2 regions of the Janthinobacterium salmonicoloratum genome follow, and region 1 is predicted to be linked to the other one. Evidence: predicted binding sites of a transcription regulator. Region 1 holds the regulator's gene; the other holds the start of a gene.
What was found. Region 1 encodes sigma-54, which starts transcription at its own class of promoters, with help from an activator protein. Its sites were predicted from a motif close to TGGCANGNAANCTGCTTT; they were not measured.
Positions count from the first base shown of each region.

Region 2: a site for sigma-54 is predicted at 2,789-2,806, ahead of urtA (urea ABC transporter substrate-binding protein). Genes of this name have one in related genera too.

Region 1 is NZ_JBNYXV010000002.1:192,140-203,217, forward strand. It holds gene ACQ4WY_RS14025 (enoyl-CoA hydratase/isomerase family protein) at 1-16, opposite strand, end outside; gene hpf (ribosome hibernation-promoting factor, HPF/YfiA family) at 291-650, opposite strand; gene ACQ4WY_RS14035 (RNA polymerase factor sigma-54) at 720-2,198, opposite strand; gene lptB (LPS export ABC transporter ATP-binding protein) at 2,203-2,958, opposite strand; gene lptA (lipopolysaccharide transport periplasmic protein LptA) at 2,958-3,551, opposite strand; gene lptC (LPS export ABC transporter periplasmic protein LptC) at 3,577-4,188, opposite strand; gene ACQ4WY_RS14055 (KdsC family phosphatase) at 4,231-4,764, opposite strand; gene ACQ4WY_RS14060 (KpsF/GutQ family sugar-phosphate isomerase) at 4,764-5,798, opposite strand; gene ACQ4WY_RS14065 (cation:proton antiporter domain-containing protein) at 5,883-7,862, shown strand; gene ACQ4WY_RS14070 (GGDEF domain-containing protein) at 7,863-9,023, opposite strand; gene ACQ4WY_RS14075 (MOSC domain-containing protein) at 9,058-9,909, opposite strand; gene ACQ4WY_RS14080 (type II asparaginase) at 10,046-11,078, opposite strand, start outside.
Region 2 is NZ_JBNYXV010000001.1:1,067,127-1,073,466, reverse strand. It holds gene ACQ4WY_RS04915 (Hsp70 family protein) at 1-413, opposite strand, end outside; gene ACQ4WY_RS04910 (DUF2760 domain-containing protein) at 410-997, opposite strand; gene ACQ4WY_RS04905 (transglutaminase-like domain-containing protein) at 1,254-1,853, shown strand; gene ACQ4WY_RS04900 (DUF4349 domain-containing protein) at 1,870-2,658, shown strand; gene urtA (urea ABC transporter substrate-binding protein) at 2,859-4,112, shown strand; gene urtB (urea ABC transporter permease subunit UrtB) at 4,180-5,766, shown strand; gene urtC (urea ABC transporter permease subunit UrtC) at 5,763-6,340, shown strand, end outside.

The sequences.
Region 1 (11,078 bases):
CGACGAAGTCGCTCATGGCAGGCAGGAAAGAAGTGAAAGTGCAAACATTCTAGCGCCTGCGCGGGGAACATTGCGTTCCCATTGTGCTGCCCGACAAAGGCGGCAGGCGCAAAAAAGGGCGCAGTGAGCGCCCTTAGTTGATCACAACCGGTTCAAAGTCGCAGGCCGTAGAACACGTGGAAAAACCGTAGCGAGCAGATGTGAGTTGTGGCTGAGAAGCGGAGCTGTGCGTATGCACAGTGAGCATCGGAGGCCGCAAATCGCGACGCGCAGTAGGTTTTTTGGTGTTCTTAGGCGGCGGCGAATTCTTCGTCCGAATTGTCTGGCAGATGCTTGATCGCCTCTTTACCGTGCCCTTGCACTTTGGTTTTGTACTTCATCACTTGCCTATCGAGCTTGTCGATCAGGCTATCAATTGCGGCATACAAGTCTTGCGCCAGGCTTTCCACATAGACAGTTTTTCCACTCAGACGCAGGTTGACTTCGGCCTTTTGACGTTTTTCTTTCTCTTTGAGGTTATCCACGGTCAGAATCACGGCGATATCGATGACTTGATCAAAATGCCGTTTCACGCGCTCCAGCTTCGTTTGTACGTATTCACGGATGGCTGGTGTCACTTCGAGATGATGTCCGCTGATGGTGAGATTCATACACACTCCTAAAGATGATCGGGTTCGTGCGGTCCATCGTATCCGGCCCGCAGAGGAACCGAAAAAAACTTACAAACACTTACGCAGACTCACTGGCGGAATTTTCAACGCTTCCCGGTACTTGGCAACAGTACGTCGCGCAATCACCATGCCTTGTTCCCCCAGCATGTCCGCAATCTTACTGTCGGATAAAGGATTTTTAGGGTCTTCTGCTCCTGTCAGTTGCACGATCAATGCCCGTATCGCCGTCGATGACGCTTCGCCCCCCGCTTCGGTGGCGACGTGGCTACCAAAAAAATATTTCAACTCGAACATGCCGTGCGGGGTCAGCATGTACTTTTGAGTTGTTACCCGCGAGATAGTACTCTCGTGTAAACCCAGTGTATCAGCTATTTCACGGAGCACAAGGGGGCGCATGGCAACGGCCCCATGCGAGAAAAAGTTCTTTTGTCTTTCTACTATCGCCTGCGCCACGCGCAGAATCGTGTCGAAACGCTGGCGCATATTTTTGATCAGCCACTTGGCTTCCTGCAACTGCGCGCCCATGGCGCCCTCGCCCTTGCCCTGCTTGAGCAGGTTGGCGTACATGGCGTTGACGCGCAGGCGCGGCATGACATCGTTGTTCAGGGTGACTTGCCAGCCATTGCGCGCGCGCTTGACGACGACGTCGGGCACCACGTAATCGGACACGTCCGAAGCGAACACGGCACCCGGATGCGGATTGCACTGGCGAATCACCGTCTGCGCCTCGCGCAAGTCTTCATCGTCGCAATCGAGGGCTTTTTTCAGCTTGTTGAAATCGCGCTGGGCAAACCAGGCCAGGTGCTTTTCCACGATGACGAGGGCCATGCGCCGCGTCACCATGGCGATATGCGGCAAGCGCTTGATTTGCAGGGCCAGGCATTCGGACGCATTGCGCGCGCCCACGCCGGGCGGATCGAAACTTTGCAGCAGCGACAAGGCCGTGCGCATCTCGTCGGCATCGATTTCCAGCTCTTCCGGTAGGCGCGCCAGGATGTCGTCGAGCGACTCTTCCAGGTAGCCATTATCGTCGAGCGCGTCGATGATCAGCTCGACCAGCGCGCGGTCACGCAATTCGAGCACCGTCACGCGCATCTGCTCCATCAGGTGCTCGCGCAGGGTGCAGTGGTGGGCTTCGAGTTGCGGGCGCGAATCTTCGTCGTCGGGCGCCTTGCCCCGGCTCGCCTCGCTCCAGTCGCTGTCGCCGCCCTCCGCGGCGGCCGGGCTCTCGCCCGCCTCGCCGTCAAAGGTTTCCGCTTCGGCCGGCGCTGCGGGCACCTCCTGGCCTGGCGGCTGGGGCGGCGCTTCGGCCGGCGCGGCCGTGGAACTCAAGGCCCCGTCGGACAGCAGACGCAGCGAACGGTCGAGCGGATCGTCGAGACGCTCGAGCAAGGGATTGTCCGTCAGCAATTGCTCTAGCTCCTGGTGCAATTCCAGGGTAGACAATTGCAATAGGCGTATCGATTGCTGCAACTGCGGCGTCAGTGCCAGATGCTGCGAAGTGCGCAGCTGCAATGATTGTTTCATTGGCTCACATGCGGAAGTGTTCGCCCAGATAGACCCGGCGTACCGACTCGTTCGCGATGATGTCGTCGGGGCGTCCCGACGCCAGTACCGAGCCCTGGTTGATGATGTAGGCACGGTCGCAAATACCCAGCGTCTCGCGCACATTATGATCGGTGATCAGCACGCCGATATTGCGCTCCTTCAAAAAGCGCACGATGCGCTGGATCTCGATCACGGCGATCGGATCGACGCCGGCGAACGGTTCGTCCAGCAGCACGAAACGGGGATCGGTGGCCAGCGCGCGGGCGATTTCCACGCGGCGGCGCTCGCCGCCCGACAGGGACAGCGCCTGGTTCTCGCGCAGCTTTTCAATCTGCAAGTCGGCCAGCAATTTATCCAGGCGCTCCTCGATCTCGGCTTTCTTCAGCGGTCGGCCTTCGACGGTCTGGATTTCCAGCACGGCGCGGATATTGTCTTCCACCGTCAGCTTGCGGAACACGGACGCTTCCTGCGGCAGGTAGGACAGGCCCATCTGCGCCCGGCGGTGGATCGGCAGGCTGGAGATATCCACACCGCTGATATCGATGCTGCCGCCGTCCGACGGCACCAGGCCGACGATCATGTAGAACGAGGTGGTCTTGCCGGCGCCGTTCGGGCCCAGCAAACCCACCACTTCGCCGCATTCGACTTGCAGCGAGACATCATGCACGACTTGCCGCTTGCCATAGGTTTTTTGCAGCCCGCGAACGATCAGGGTGCTGCCGCAACGTGTATTGTCCATTATTTCTTTCCTGGCGCAGGCGTGGCCGGCGCTTTCTCCGCCGCTGGCGCCTTGGTCTTCGGCTGGATCACCATGCGCACGCTGCCGCCATCCGGGGTGCTGGTGCCGCTGTTGGAATTTTCCATCGCAAACTCTTCCTTGCGGCTGTCATACGAGATGAAGGCGCCATTGGCCACGTCGGTCACTTTCGTGCCTTCCAGGCGCGTCAGCTTGGCCCTGGAAAACATTTTCACCACTTCCGTCTTGTTGTCGTATTCCACGCGCTCCGCTTCGCCTTCGACCCACAGGTCGCCTGCGCCATCACGCTTCTGACGAAAGGTGGCCAGCTTGCCGGGATCGGCCCAGAAGGTAATGAACTGGTAGCCTTGCGGGTCTTCCGTGATCAGGGCCCGGCCCGCCTTCATGGTCAGGGTACCCTTGACCAGCACGACGTCGCCCGTCAAGGTACGCACTTGCTTGACGTCATCGACGTGGCCGCTACGTGCAGTGATGACGGCCTCCTTCTCGGAATCGGCCTTCTCGGCATGCGCCACGCCCATCACGCCCAACGAGCAAACGGTCGAGAATAGTGTCAACAGCAAGATGTTCTTCATAGTATGGTTTCCTTGTTTCATTCTGTCATTTTGCCGCAGCGGCCGGGCGCGGTTTCGGCGGGAGTACCATGCGCAGCGCATTCTGCACTTCCACCACGCCGGTGGCGTTATTGGCCTTCATGCCGATGCCATTGATGCGCGAGGCGCCCGTCAGGATATCGACAGGCACGTCCGTTTCCATTCTTTCCTCGTCCGGGAACACCGTCAGCGCTTCCGTCTTGACCGTCAGGTTCTGCGCCTTCGGGCTGGCCACGCGGTCGATCACGACCTTGCGGTGCAGTTGCAGCCGGGTATTGTCCTGGTCGATATGCGCCAGTTCCGCATTCATGTTCATCGGCGGCATGCCGGGCGTGAGCTTGCGCACGAAGGGCAGGTCGATATCGGACGAATCGTCCAGCGGATAATGCGTGAGCTTGGTGCCCGACACGATATAGCTGGGCTTACCCGTCAAATCCATGCGCACCAGGCTGAAATTGGTGATGAAATAGTCGGGCTCATCCAGATGCTTGCTGGCCGTGATGTCCAGGCTATTCTTGTTCATCACCTCGAGCAGCCAAAAGCTGCCCAGCGCGACAACAACCGCGCCCAGCACGGTAAAAATCATGCGCCAGCGATGGGCGCCTCCTGGCTTACGCATAGGGCTTCACTCTTTCAAAGGTCACTGGCGAGGCGGCGCGCCTCACTCCAGGAACGGCGCCATGACGCGCGCATAGTTGTCCTGGGCGCGCAGCAGGAATTCGCAGATCTCGCGCACCGCGCCGCGGCCGCCGCCGGCCTGCGTCACATGGTGCGCCAGCCCCTGCACTTCCGGACGCCCGCCCGGCACGCTGACGGCAAAGCCCACGCGTTTCAGGATGGGCGCATCGATGACGTCGTCGCCGATATAGCCGCATTGCTCTTCCGTCAAGCCCGTCAGGGCCAGCAGTTCGCGAAACGGCGTCAGCTTGTCATGGCCGCCCTGGTGCACATGGGTAATGCCCAGGTCTTGCGCGCGGCGCGCCGTGATGGCCGAGCGGCGCGCGCTGATGATGGCCGTCTGCACGCCCGATTCCTGCAGCAGCTTGATGCCCAGGCCATCATACACATTAAACGTTTTCATCATCTCGCCGTCCGGGCCGAAATGCAGGCTGCCGTCGGTGAGCACGCCATCGACGTCAAAGATCATCAGTTTGACCTTGGCCGCGCGCGCCAGGTTGTCCGCTACGCTATCCATCAGATCACCTTCGCTTGCGTCAGATCATGGATATGCAGTGCGCCCACCAGCTTGCCGTCGGCATCGACGACCAGCATCTGGTTGATGCGGAACTGCTCCATCACGGCCACGGCGTCCACGGCCAGGCGTTCGGGCGCGATGCTGCGCGGCTGCGCATGCATGACGTCGCGGATCGCCACTTGCGTGAAATCCTGCACGCGCTCGAACATGCGGCGCAAGTCGCCATCCGTAAACACGCCCACGGGGCGGTTGTCCGCGTCGACGACGGCCGTCATGCCCATGCCCTTCTTCGTCATTTCTTCCAGCGCCTGCAGCAAGGAAGCCTGCACGGGCACTTTCGGTACACGTTCGCCGCTGCGCATGACGTCATGCACGTGGGTGAGCAGGCGGCGGCCCAGGGCACCGCCCGGGTGCGAGCGGGCGAAATCTTCTTCCTTGAAGCCACGCAAATCGAGCAAGGCCACGGCGATCGCGTCGCCCAGGGCCAGGGTAACGGTGGTGCTGGCCGTCGGCGCCAGATTCAGCGGACAGGCTTCTTTCTCAACAGAAATATCCAGGTGCACGTCGGCCAGCTGGGCCAGGCTGGAGTTCGGTTTACCCGTCATGGAAATGAGCACGCCGCCCATGCGCTTGACGACGGGCATGATGGCCATCAGTTCCGACGATTCGCCTGAGTACGATATGGCAATAAAAGCATCGTCCGAGGTGACCATGCCCAGGTCGCCATGGGCCGCTTCGGCCGGATGCACGAACAGGGCCGGCGTGCCGGTAGAAGCGAGGGTGGCGGCAATCTTGCGCGCGATATGGCCAGACTTGCCGATGCCCGAGACGACGACACGCCCCTTGCATTGCAACAACATCGCCACGGCGCGGCCCACGCTGTCATCCGTGGCCAGGCGCGCGTGCAGCGCATTGATGGCGTCGGACTCGATCTGCAAGGTGGTACGGGCCAGCGCGACAGCGCGCTCGGTCGTCGCTTGCATGTCAATTCGATCAAAAGCTTTCAGCATTGTTTTTTCATGGGTTACACTCATGCCCAAAGTATAAACGAATTAGGAAAGCAAAAAACTTGCCAGTCACAACAAACAACGATTTCCATTGACCGTACCGGGCAACCCATGTTTTCCTCGCTTGAACTGACCCTGATGTTACTCGGCAGCGCCGTGCTGGGCGTGGTCGCTTTCAGAATGTTGCATTTGCCGCCCATGCTGGGCTACCTGGCCGTTGGCATCGTTATCGGCCCCCACGCGCTGGGCCTGGCAGCGGAAAACGAGGCCAGCCACACCCTGGCCGAGTTCGGCGTCGTCTTCCTGATGTTTTCCATCGGGCTCGAATTTTCTCTTCCCAAATTCCTCGCCATGCGGCGCATCGTCTTCGGCCTTGGCATGGCGCAGGTGGTCACCACCATCATCGCCACCGTCGTCTTCGGCTGGTTCGTCGGGCGCTACCTGTCCGCCTACATCCACCTGAGCTGGCAAGCCGCGTTCGCCCTGGGCGGCGCGCTGGCCATGTCGTCGACGGCCATCGTGTCCAAAATGCTCACGGAACGGCTGGAACTCGAAAGCGAACACGGCCGCAAGATCATCGGCATCCTGCTGTTCCAGGACTTGGCCGTCGTGCCCCTGCTGATCCTGATTCCCGCCCTCACGCGCGATTCCGACAACCTGGCCGAAACCCTGGCTTGGGCCGGCGGCAAGGCGCTGGTCGTGCTGATCTTGCTGCTGTTCATCGGCCAGAAACTGGTGCGCGGCTGGCTGACCATCGTCGCCAAGCGCCGCTCGCAAGAATTGTTCATGCTCAACCTGCTCCTGATCACCCTGGGCGCGGCCTGGATCACGGAACGGGCCGGGCTGTCGCTGGCCCTGGGCGCGTTTGTTGCCGGCATGCTCATTTCCGAAACGGAATTCAAGCACCAGGTGGAAGAGGATATCAAGCCCTTCCGCGACGTGCTGCTGGGCCTGTTCTTCATCACCGTCGGCATGCTGCTCAATATTCGCGTCGTGCTCGACAACTGGTGGCTCGTCCTGCTGCTGCTGTGCGGCCCCGTGCTGCTGAAATTCGCCCTGATCGCGGGCCTGGCCCGGCTGTTCGGGTCCAGCAACGGCGTGGCCTTGCGCACGGGACTGGGACTGGCGCAGGCGGGCGAGTTCGGCTTCGTGCTGCTGAACCTGGCTGGCGGCATCAAGCTGATGGATCCGTTCGTCGTGCAGGTGGTGCTGGCATCGATGGTGCTGTCGATGCTGGCGGCGCCCTTCCTCATCGCCAAGTCGGACGCCATCGTCATGAAACTGGCGGCCAACGACTGGATGATGCAATCCCTGGCGCTCACCAAGATCGCCACGCGCACCATGGCCTCGCAGAAACACGTGCTGATCGCCGGTTTCGGGCGCAGCGGGCAAAGCCTGGCCACCCTGCTGGCGGAAGAAAAAATCGATTACCACGCGCTGGACCTGGACCCGGAACGGGTGCAGGAAGCGCAACTGGCCGGCGCCCACGTCTCGTATGGCGACGCGGGCCGGCGCGAAAGCCTGGTGGCGGCCGGCATCTACCGGGCCAGCGCCGTGGTGATCACGTATGCCAACACGCCCTCGGCACTGAAGTTATTGCATTTACTTAAAGAAATGGCGCCGACCTTGCCCGTCATCGTGCGCAGCTACGACGATACCGACCTCGACCAGTTGAAGAAGGCGGGTGCGGCCGAAGTGGTGCCGGAATTGATGGAAGGCAGCCTGATGCTCGCTTCGCACGCGCTGATCATGATGGGCGTGCCCCTGCGCCGCGTGGTGCACCGGGTGCAGGCGGCGCGCGAAGAGCGCTATGCGTCCTTGCGCGGCTATTTCCACGGTTCCAGCGATACAGGCGACGATGCCGAGCTGGAACGCCTGCATACGGTCACCGTCAGCGAGGGCGCGCTCTGCGTGGGCTTGCCCTTGAGCACGATCGACGTGGCTGCCTGCGGCGCGTTTGTTACGGCCATCCGCCGCGGCCGCGGCCGCCTCGATGTCACCCCCGAGACGCAGCTGGCCAGCGGCGACGTGGTGGTACTGCGCGGCACGGCCGACGCCGTGGCCAAAGCCGAAACCTTGCTGTTGAAATAATTATTCGACCTGCGCCTGCCAGCTGATGACCTTGTTGCGGCCATCGGCCTTGGCCTGGTACAGGGCCTGGTCGGCGTGCGCCACCAGTTGCTGCGCCACCGTTTCGATCGGTAGCAGGGCCGCGCCCGCTTCCAGGCTGGCCACGCCGATCGATACACTGACCCACGCCTGCGCGCTGCCCGGCAAGTCAAACATGGTGCCGGCGATGCTGGCGCGGATGCGTTCGGCAACGAACGTCGCACTGTCGAGGTCGGCGTCGATCAGCAGCACGACGAATTCCTCGCCGCCGAAGCGTCCCAGCGCATCGGAGCGGCGCAACTCCGTGCGAATGCGGGTGGCCACTTCGCGCAGCACTTCATCACCGCCCTGGTGGCCATAGGTGTCATTGACCAGCTTGAAATGGTCGATGTCGATATACATGCATGAAATACAATAATTCTGGCGCCGCGCGCGGGCGATTTCTTCCAGCAGGCGGCGGTCGATATAGCGGCGGTTGTAGACGCCCGTCAGGGAATCGGTCAAACCGATGTATTTCAGCATTTCATTGCTGATCACGTTTTCCAGGCAAATGGCGATGATGGAAGCCATGTGCTTGATGAAATCCGTGCCCAGCGCGGGCGTAAAGCGCGTCACGTCGCTGCTGGCCAGGTTCAGGCTGCCAATCAGGCGCTTGTTGCGCAACAAGGGCACCAGCGCCACGCTGCGCAGGGGAACGTTGATCTGCGGAAAACGCGGGCCATGCACGGCCGCATCGAAGGCACCCAGCAGCGGTAACGGCGGCAAGGCCGCTTCGCCCTCGGCCACAGGCTTTGGTGCGGCAAAACCCAGCTCCGCCACAGCATGCACGAACAGCAACTGCGGAAAGGCGCTGAAATCGACGCCAAGCTTTTCCATCACCAGCACGATATCGTCATCCTCGTCGAGCAGGCTCAGGGTGACGCCGTCGAGGTCGGAAATCACGGGCAGGGTGCGGAAGATGGTGCCGATCAGTTCGGGAAACGTGGACGCGCCGACGATTTCCAGGTCGAACGCCTGGTGGCGGCACATGATGTCGTGGTTGCGCTCGACCTGTTCCAGCAGGAAAGCCATGCGCGCGCGCAAGGCCTGGTTTTCGGCTTCGAGGCTGGCAATGCGCGGGTCCGGCGGTATTGCTTGATTCATAGAAACCTTAAACCCTTCTGTACGGGCGCCATGCTTAAAATGCCAGTTCGAAACCGATATCCTGCCCCACCACGATACGCTCATCGCCGCCTTCGGTGACGATGGCGTTCATGCCGAAGCAGATGGCGCCGTCGAGCTCGGGCTTGGCGCGATAGCCATGCATGACGTCGAGCGGGTCCGGTCCGGGCACGCCCGTGGCCTGATCCACCGACGGGATCGGGCAGCGCGAGCACGGCTTGACGGGTTTTAACACGGTGGCGCCAAATTGCAGGAATGCCGCATAGTCTTCCTCGAAGGCGCCGATGTCGCCGATAACGAGGTTGGGCCGGAAACGGTTCATCGGCAGCGCCTCGCGGCCGGCGGCGCGCAGCTTGTCATTGACATCGGCTAGCGAGGCACTGCCGGCGATCAGCACCGGGTAGCCATCGGCAAACATGGTCGAGGCGGCCACGCCATCCGTCCAGGTGGTGCTGGTGGCGCGCACCACGTCCGGGTGAAAGCGCACCAGGCGGCAGGGCACGCCGATGGCGTTGGAAAACCAGGCGGCCGTGACTTCGTCGCAATCGTAGGCGCGCACGGTATCGTCCCACACTTGCACCTCCAGCATGGGCGCCAGTTGCGGATGCGGCAAGCCCAGTTCGATTTCCAGGCGCAGCATGCCCGGCGCGCGCAATTCCAGCGTGGTGGCCTTGATGCGCGGCACGATCAGCGCCATGCGCGGATGTTCGCGCTGGGTCAGGAAGCGGCCTTGCTCGTCCACCACCATCCATTCGCGGTCGAACACGTGCTCGCTCATCAGCCCTGAGCGCGTCAGGACCGCCTCGCGCAAATGGATGCCGGCGCACGATTTGATCGGATACAGGATGATGTCGGACAGGATAGCCATAGACAAGAGACAAGAGACAAGGAACAGTGTTGCTGCTTCTGCCTGGTAATTATTCAGAAACGAAGTATGGCAGCAAAGCGGGCAAGCGTAAATCAGCCAGGCTCAGCCAAAGAGGCTGAGCCTGGCACGGCAGTGATCAATAGGTGTAGAAGATACGCTGGATTTCTTGCGTACTGTTCGTTTTGGTCAAGGCCAGCATCAGCAGGATGCGGGCTTTTTGCGGGTTCAGGGTGTCGGACACGACACTGTCGAGTTCATCGTCGTTGGCCTCGCCATTGCGCGCCACGATGCCCTGGCCAACGCGGCTCGAACGCACGATCAGCACGCCCTTCTGGCGCGCTTCCACCAGGGCCGGCTTCATTTGCGCGGCCACGCTGCCATCGCCCACGCCCGCGTGGATGATGCCCTTGGCGCCGGCGGCAATGAAGGCGTCCATGCCGACACGGTTCATATTGGCGTAGCCATACACGATATCGACTTGCGGCAGGGCATCGAGCTTGCTGATGTCAAATTCCGATTCCAAGGTGTGCTTGCGCGTCGACTGGCGGTAAAAGAAGGCCTTGCTGCCCTGGATGTAGCCGAGCATGCCCAGTTCCGGCGACTTGAAGGTGTCGGTGGTCGAGGTATTGGTTTTGGTCACTTCGCGCGCGGCGTTGATCTGATCGTTCAAGGCCACCAGCACGCCCTTGCCCACGGCTTCCTTGCTGCCCGCCAGCATCACGGCGTTGTACAGGTTGATGGGCCCGTCAGCCGAGATGGCCGTCGACGGACGCATGGCGCCCACCACCACGACCGGCTTGTGGCTTTTCACGGTCAGGTTCAGGAAATATGCCGTTTCCTCGATGGTGTCGGTGCCGTGCGTGACGACCACGCCATCGACATCGTTCGAGGCCAGCAGCACGTTGATGCGCTTGGCCAGGGCCAGCCAGTGGCTATTGCCCATGCTCTCGCTGGCGATCTGGAACACTTGCTCGCCTTTCACATTCGCCACTTTTTTCAGTTCCGGCACGGCTGCGATCAGGCGCTCAACGCCCACGGTGGCCGAGGTGTAGCCGACGGTAGTGGTGCTGTCGGCGCCGCTGCCGGCGATCGTGCCGCCCGTGGCCAGAATCACCACGTTCGGCAATTTGACGGCCGCCTGCTGCGCGCGCGCGGGGGAAGCGGCGATA
Region 2 (6,340 bases), on a different contig from region 1:
GAGATGCGCGCGACTTCCGCCGGCGCGTCGTTCGGCAAAATCGCCGCGCGGCGGTCCACGCCCGGGTGGCACAGCCAGCTTTTTGCGCTGGAAACCAAACGGATGGGCGTGGTGGCGCCGCGGCTGCGGGCCATTTCGCCGACGACGAATGGCGCTTCCGCTTCCTCGGTGACCCAGGGCAGGGCCAGGTCGCCCGCCGCCACTTCATCGGCGTGCGGCAGATACACGAACGATGGTAGCAGCGACAATTCTTCTACCGTGCCCGGCGCCGACAGTTGCGGCACTTTCAGTACGCCGTGGCTGGACTTTTCGCCATCGCTTTCGACCAGGTTCACATACGACAGGGCGCTGTGGGTGGTGCCCAGGTCGATGCCGATGGCGTAGCGCGGGCTTGAGTTGATCGCGTCGCTCATAGTTCCACCTCGGCCGGTGCCAGGATGGCGGCGTCGTGCTGCTCGCTCAGTTTCGGCAGGCGCACGCTGGAGGCGCGCCAGCCGCGGTGGCTGAGGGTGCCCGTGAACGGCGCCGAGCCGACGACGTTGCCCGTCAGGCGTACCTGGGCGCTGTCAAAGCCTTCCTGCAGCACGATGCGGCTGCCCTCGGCTTCCTGGCGCACGGCTTCGATGGTGAAGTATTCGCGCATGACCTTGGCGCAGCCTTCGTGCACCACGCGGGCGGCCGCGCCGATGTCGGCATCGGCATGGCTGCCCAGGTTTTCCTGGGTGAAGTCGATCAATCGCGCTTCGCGCTGCAGCAGGGCCAGCAATTGCAGGGCCGCGTCCGGTGTGGCTTCTTTCAAAATGACGGGGGCGGCGGCCGGCGTCGGCACGGGAGCGGGCGCCGGAGCAGGCGCCACGGGAGCGACGGGCGCAGCCTCGGGCAAGGACAGTTTTTCCACGCGGGCCGCATAGGCGGCGTTCGACAGGGTGCTGAAGAAGGCGCCGAAAGCCAGCGGGACTCTGCGCCAGAACGATGGGTGGGACGATGGTGTGCTCATAGGAACTCGCTTCTCTGATCTGTAGGGGAGGCGTCGGCGGCGCGGAACCGCTTCGCAAGGTGTTGCATGCGCCGGCCCAATGGGGCCGGCAGGCGTTTGCCCGCATGATACCAGCTACCGGGCTGCCGCCAAAGTCGCCGGCCCCCGCGCAACGAGCTTGCAGCGTGGATTTTCTTTGTTCCTGCGCAAGGAAACGCTCGATTGTGTGCCGCTTCGACTAAAATCGCGCATTATCTTTTCGCATTGCCTTTATGCCATGTCTACCGACTTTTCCCCCTATCTAGCCAGCAGCCTGTATATCGACAGCGACCATCCGGCCGTGCGCGCCAGGGCGGCCGAGCTGGCGGCAGGCGCGGTGGGCGACGCCGCCATCGCGGCCCGCTGCTTTGCCTTCGTGCGCGACGAGGTCGCCCACAGCTGGGATTACCAGCGCAATCCCGTTACCTGCCGCGCTTCCGACGTCTTGCAGCATGGCACGGGCTATTGCTATGCGAAGAGCCATTTGCTGGCCGCGCTGCTGCGCGCCAACGGCATTCCTGCCGGCCTGTGCTATCAGCGCCTGGCTGTCGGCGAAGTGGGGCCGCCATTTTGCCTGCATGGCTTGAACGCCGTGTATCTGCAAGAGTTTGGCTGGTACCGCATCGATGCGCGCGGCAACAAGCCCGGCGTCGCGGCCGCCTTCACGCCGCCGCGTGAGCAACTGGCCTTTCCCGTGCTGGCGCCCGAGGAGCGTGACTTGCCTGAAATCTGGCCGGCGCCATTGCCGCAGGTGCTGGCTGCGCTGACCGGCTATGCGACCGTGCAGGACGTGGCGGCGCATCTGCCCGATGTCGAGATGCTTCCGCTTAGCAAATAATCCAAAGAAAGAAATCATGAAAAAAATCTATATTGGTCTGATGGGCCTGTTGCTGCTGGCCGGTTGCGGCGGCAAGGGCGAGAGCGGCGGGCAATCGAGCGCCGCGCGCCTCGATGGCAAGGAAAAGGGCAGCGAATTCCTTGCCTATGAACATAATGTCAGCGTTGATACGCACGAGGCGCAAGTGCGGCCGCTGTATGAAAAAGTGGTCGCTGCCTGCAAGGCCGATACGGAAAACGGCTGTTTGCTGCTCGATTCCAGCGTCGACGGCGGCCGCTACGTGCATGCGCGCATCAGCATGCGCGCCAAACCGGCCGGCATCAAGAAACTCGTCGCGCTGGTCGCGGCCGGAGGCGACGTTACCAGCCAGGGCACCAAGGTGGAAGACCTGGGCCGTCCTGTGCTCGACAGCAAGAAACGCCTGGAAATGCTCAAGCAATACCAAGCCCAGCTACAGGACCTGGAAAAGCGCTCAGGCACGAACGTCGACGCCCTGATCAAGGTGACCAAGGAGCTGGCGACCGTCCAAGTGGAACTGGAGCAGGCGACAGCGGCCAATGCGCTGTTGATGCAGCGCATCGATACGGACTTGCTGAACGTGGTCATCAGCGCCGAAGGCAGGCAATCGTTCTGGCGGCCCGTCAAGCGCGCGCTGGGCAATTTCACGGAAAACCTGTCGGAAGGCGTGGCCAACGCCATCACGGCCATGGCGTACATCCTGCCGTGGCTGATCGCTTTCGTGCTGCTGTTCCCGCTGGGCCGCAAGGGCTGGCGCCGCCTGCGCGGAGCGCCGCGCAAGGATTGATTCGTATGGATTAACTTCTTCGGCGCACCGTTTTACGGCAATTTGAAACCTGGCTGCACAGTCCTTGTGCAGCCAGGTTTTTTTTCGTGCGGCGCTGGCCGCGTGCACCATGGCGGACGCCTGCTGGCGCTGGCATGCATTCTGCTTTAACAACATCGTATGCCCAGCTCGACCCCCACGAACCCATCACAGGAGTCCCCATGTCACGACGTATCATCCTGAAAGCGGCCGCCGCCGGCGCACTGGCCCTGGCCACGTCCACTTACATGCAGGCAGCCTTGGCCGCCGACACGATCAAGGTGGGCATTTTGCACTCCCTGTCGGGCACCATGGCCATTTCCGAAACGTCGCTGAAAGACGTGGCGCTGATGACGATCGCCGAGATCAATGCCAAGGGCGGCGTACTGGGCAAGAAGCTGGAAGCCGTCGTCGTCGATCCCGCGTCGAACTGGCCTTTGTTCGCGGAAAAAGCGCGCCAGCTGGTGGCGCAGGACAAGGTTGCCGTCGTGTTTGGCTGCTGGACGTCCGTGTCGCGCAAGTCGGTTTTGCCGGTGTTCAAGGAACTCAACAGCCTGCTGTTTTACCCGGTGCAATACGAGGGCGAGGAGCTGGAAAAGAATGTGTTTTATACGGGCGCCGCGCCGAACCAGCAGGCGATACCCGCCGTGGAATACCTGATGAGCAAGGATGGCGGCGGGGCCAAGCGCTTCGTGCTGCTGGGCACGGATTACGTGTATCCGCGCACCACCAACAAGATACTGCGCGCCTTCCTGAAAAGCAAAGGCGTCAAGGATAGCGATATCAGCGAGGTCTACACGCCGTTCGGCCATGCCGATTATCAAACCATCGTCGCCAACATCAAGAAGTTTTCCACCGGCGGCAAGACGGCCGTCATTTCCACCATCAATGGCGATTCCAACGTGCCGTTCTACAAGGAACTAGGCAATGCGGGCTTGAAAGCCACGGATGTGCCCGTCGTCGCGTTTTCCGTGGGCGAGGAAGAGCTGCGCGGCATCGATACCAAGCCCTTGCTCGGTCATCTGGCGGCGTGGAATTATTTTGAATCCGTCAAGAATCCCGTCAACACGGCCTTCATCAAGCAGTGGAAAACGTATGCCGTGGCGCAAAAGTTGCCGAACGCGGGTTCGGTCGTGACGAACGACCCGATGGAAGCGACCTATGTCGGCATCCACATGTGGGCGCAAGCCGTGGAAAAGGCGAAATCGACGGACACGGACAAGGTGATCGCCGCCATGGCCGGCCAGAGCGTCAAGGCGCCGTCCGGCTTTACCCTGACCATGGACCCGACGAATCACCACTTGCACAAGCCCGTGATGATCGGCGAGATCAAGGCGGATGGGCAATTCAATGTCGTGTGGAAAACCAAGGAACCGATCCGCGCCCAGCCATGGAGCCCGTTTATCAAGGGCAATGAGGGCAAGCAAAAGCTGTAAAAGCAACGCTGGCGCCATCGGGCATGCGTCCGGTGGTGCTGACCATCAACGCTTTTCCGGGATATCAATGAGGCTATTCACATCGCTGCTGGTCTTCGCCTGCCTGTGCCTGTCATCCATGGCGCAGGCTACCATCCCTCCTGAGCTGCTGAAACCGCTATCCGGCGACGACCCCGATACAAGGGTCGCCGCCGTCGCGCAGATCGCCGCCCTGGCCACGCCCGAGGCCGCCCGCGTGCTGCAAGCCTTGCAGGACGACGCGTTATACGCGACTCCCGACGGCCAGGTCTACATCGTCGACGGCGAACAGGCTTACGATCCGGCAAGCGGCAAGAGCGTGCCGCTGCCGGACGGCATCGATGGCGTGATGGTCAACAACCGCTTGCGCTCGGCCGTGGCGGGCGCCTTGTCGGGGTTGAAACTGCTGGCGCCCGAGCGGGCCACGCGCCTGGCCGCTGCGCAGGCGCTGCAGCAATCCGTCGATCCCGCGCAAATCCCTTTGATCCGCAAGGCGCTGGCGCAGGAGCGTGATGCCGACATCCAGCAGATATTGCAGGTGTTGATCGCCAGCGCCAACCTGCATGCGCCCGATGCAGCCACGCGCAAGGCCGCCGTGCAGGCGCTGGCCGGCAGCAGCGATGCGCGCCTGCTGCCCGTGCTGCAAGCCATGCTGGAAAAGGAAGGCGAGCCCGATGAAGCCGTGCAACTGGCCGCCATCGAGACCATGCGCCAGATCAAGGGCAGAGTGGCGCGCATGGAATTTGCCGGCAATGTGTTCTACGGCATTTCCCTGGGCAGCGTGCTGTTGCTGGCCGCGCTGGGGCTGGCCATCACCTTCGGCTTGATGGGCATCATCAATATGGCGCACGGCGAATTGCTGATGATAGGCGCCTACACGACGTATCTGTGCCAGCTGTTTTTCCGCAGCTACCTGCCCGGCATGCAGGATGCCTACCTGCTGGCCGCGCTACCGGCCGCCTTTCTTGTTGCCGGACTGGTGGGCGTGGCGCTGGAACGCACCGTGATCCGCTGGCTGTATGGCCGGCCGCTGGAAACCCTGCTGGCTACCTGGGGCATCAGCCTGATCCTCATGCAGGCGGTGCGTACGATCTTCGGCGCGCAAAACGTGGAAGTGGCCAATCCGGCCTGGATGTCGGGCGGCGTGACCGTACTGGGCGGCCTCGTGCTGCCGTACAACCGCCTGGCCATCATTGCCTTTGCCATCGTCGTCGTCGTGGCCGTGTGGTTAATTTTGAACAAGACGCGCCTGGGTCTGTTCGTGCGGGCCGTCACGCAAAACCGCCGCATGGCCGATTGCGTGGGCGTGGCCACGGGCAAGGTCGACATGCTGACCTTCGGCCTCGGTTCCGGCATCGCCGGGCTGGGCGGCGTGGCCCTGTCGCAGCTGGGCAATGTGGGGCCGGACCTGGGCCAAAGCTACATCGTCGATTCCTTCATGGTGGTGGTACTCGGTGGCGTGGGCCAGCTGGCCGGCACCGTGATCGCCGCGCTGGGCCTGGGCGAAGTGAACAAATTCCTCGAACCGGTGGCGGGCGCCGTGCTGGCGAAGATCGCCATTCTCGTGTTCATCATCATTTTCATCCAGCGCCGGCCGCAGGGCCTGTTTGCCATGAAGGGACGCAGCGTCGAATGACTACCTCCTATCAATCCAAACAGGGTCTGTTCACGCGGCCCGTCTGGCTGGCGATTGCCGCATGCACGGTGCTGGCGGCGCTGTTGCCGCTTTTCAATCTGGCGTTTGCTGAGGGGCATGCGCTGCACGTGTCCGCCTACACGGTGGCGCTGGTGGGCAAGTTCATGTGCTACGCGCTGGCCGCGCTGGCGCTGGACCTCGTTTGGGGCTACACGGGCATATTGTCCCTGGGCCACGGCGTGTTTTTTGCCCTGGGTGCGTATGCGCACGGCATGTACTTGATGCGCGCCATCGGCGACCAGGGCCAGTACCACAGCAGCTTGCCCGACTTCATGGTTTTTCTCGACTGGAAAACCTACCCGTGGTACTGGGCCTTCACGGAACATTTCTGGTATTGCATGGCTCTCGTCGTGCTGGTGCCGGGCTTACTCGCCTTTGTGTTCGGTTACTTTGCCTTTCGCTCGCGCATCAAGGGCGTGTATTTTTCCATTATCACGCAAGCGATGACCTATGCCTTCATGCTCTTGTTCTTCCGTAATGACACCGGCTTTGGCGGCAACAACGGTTTCACGGA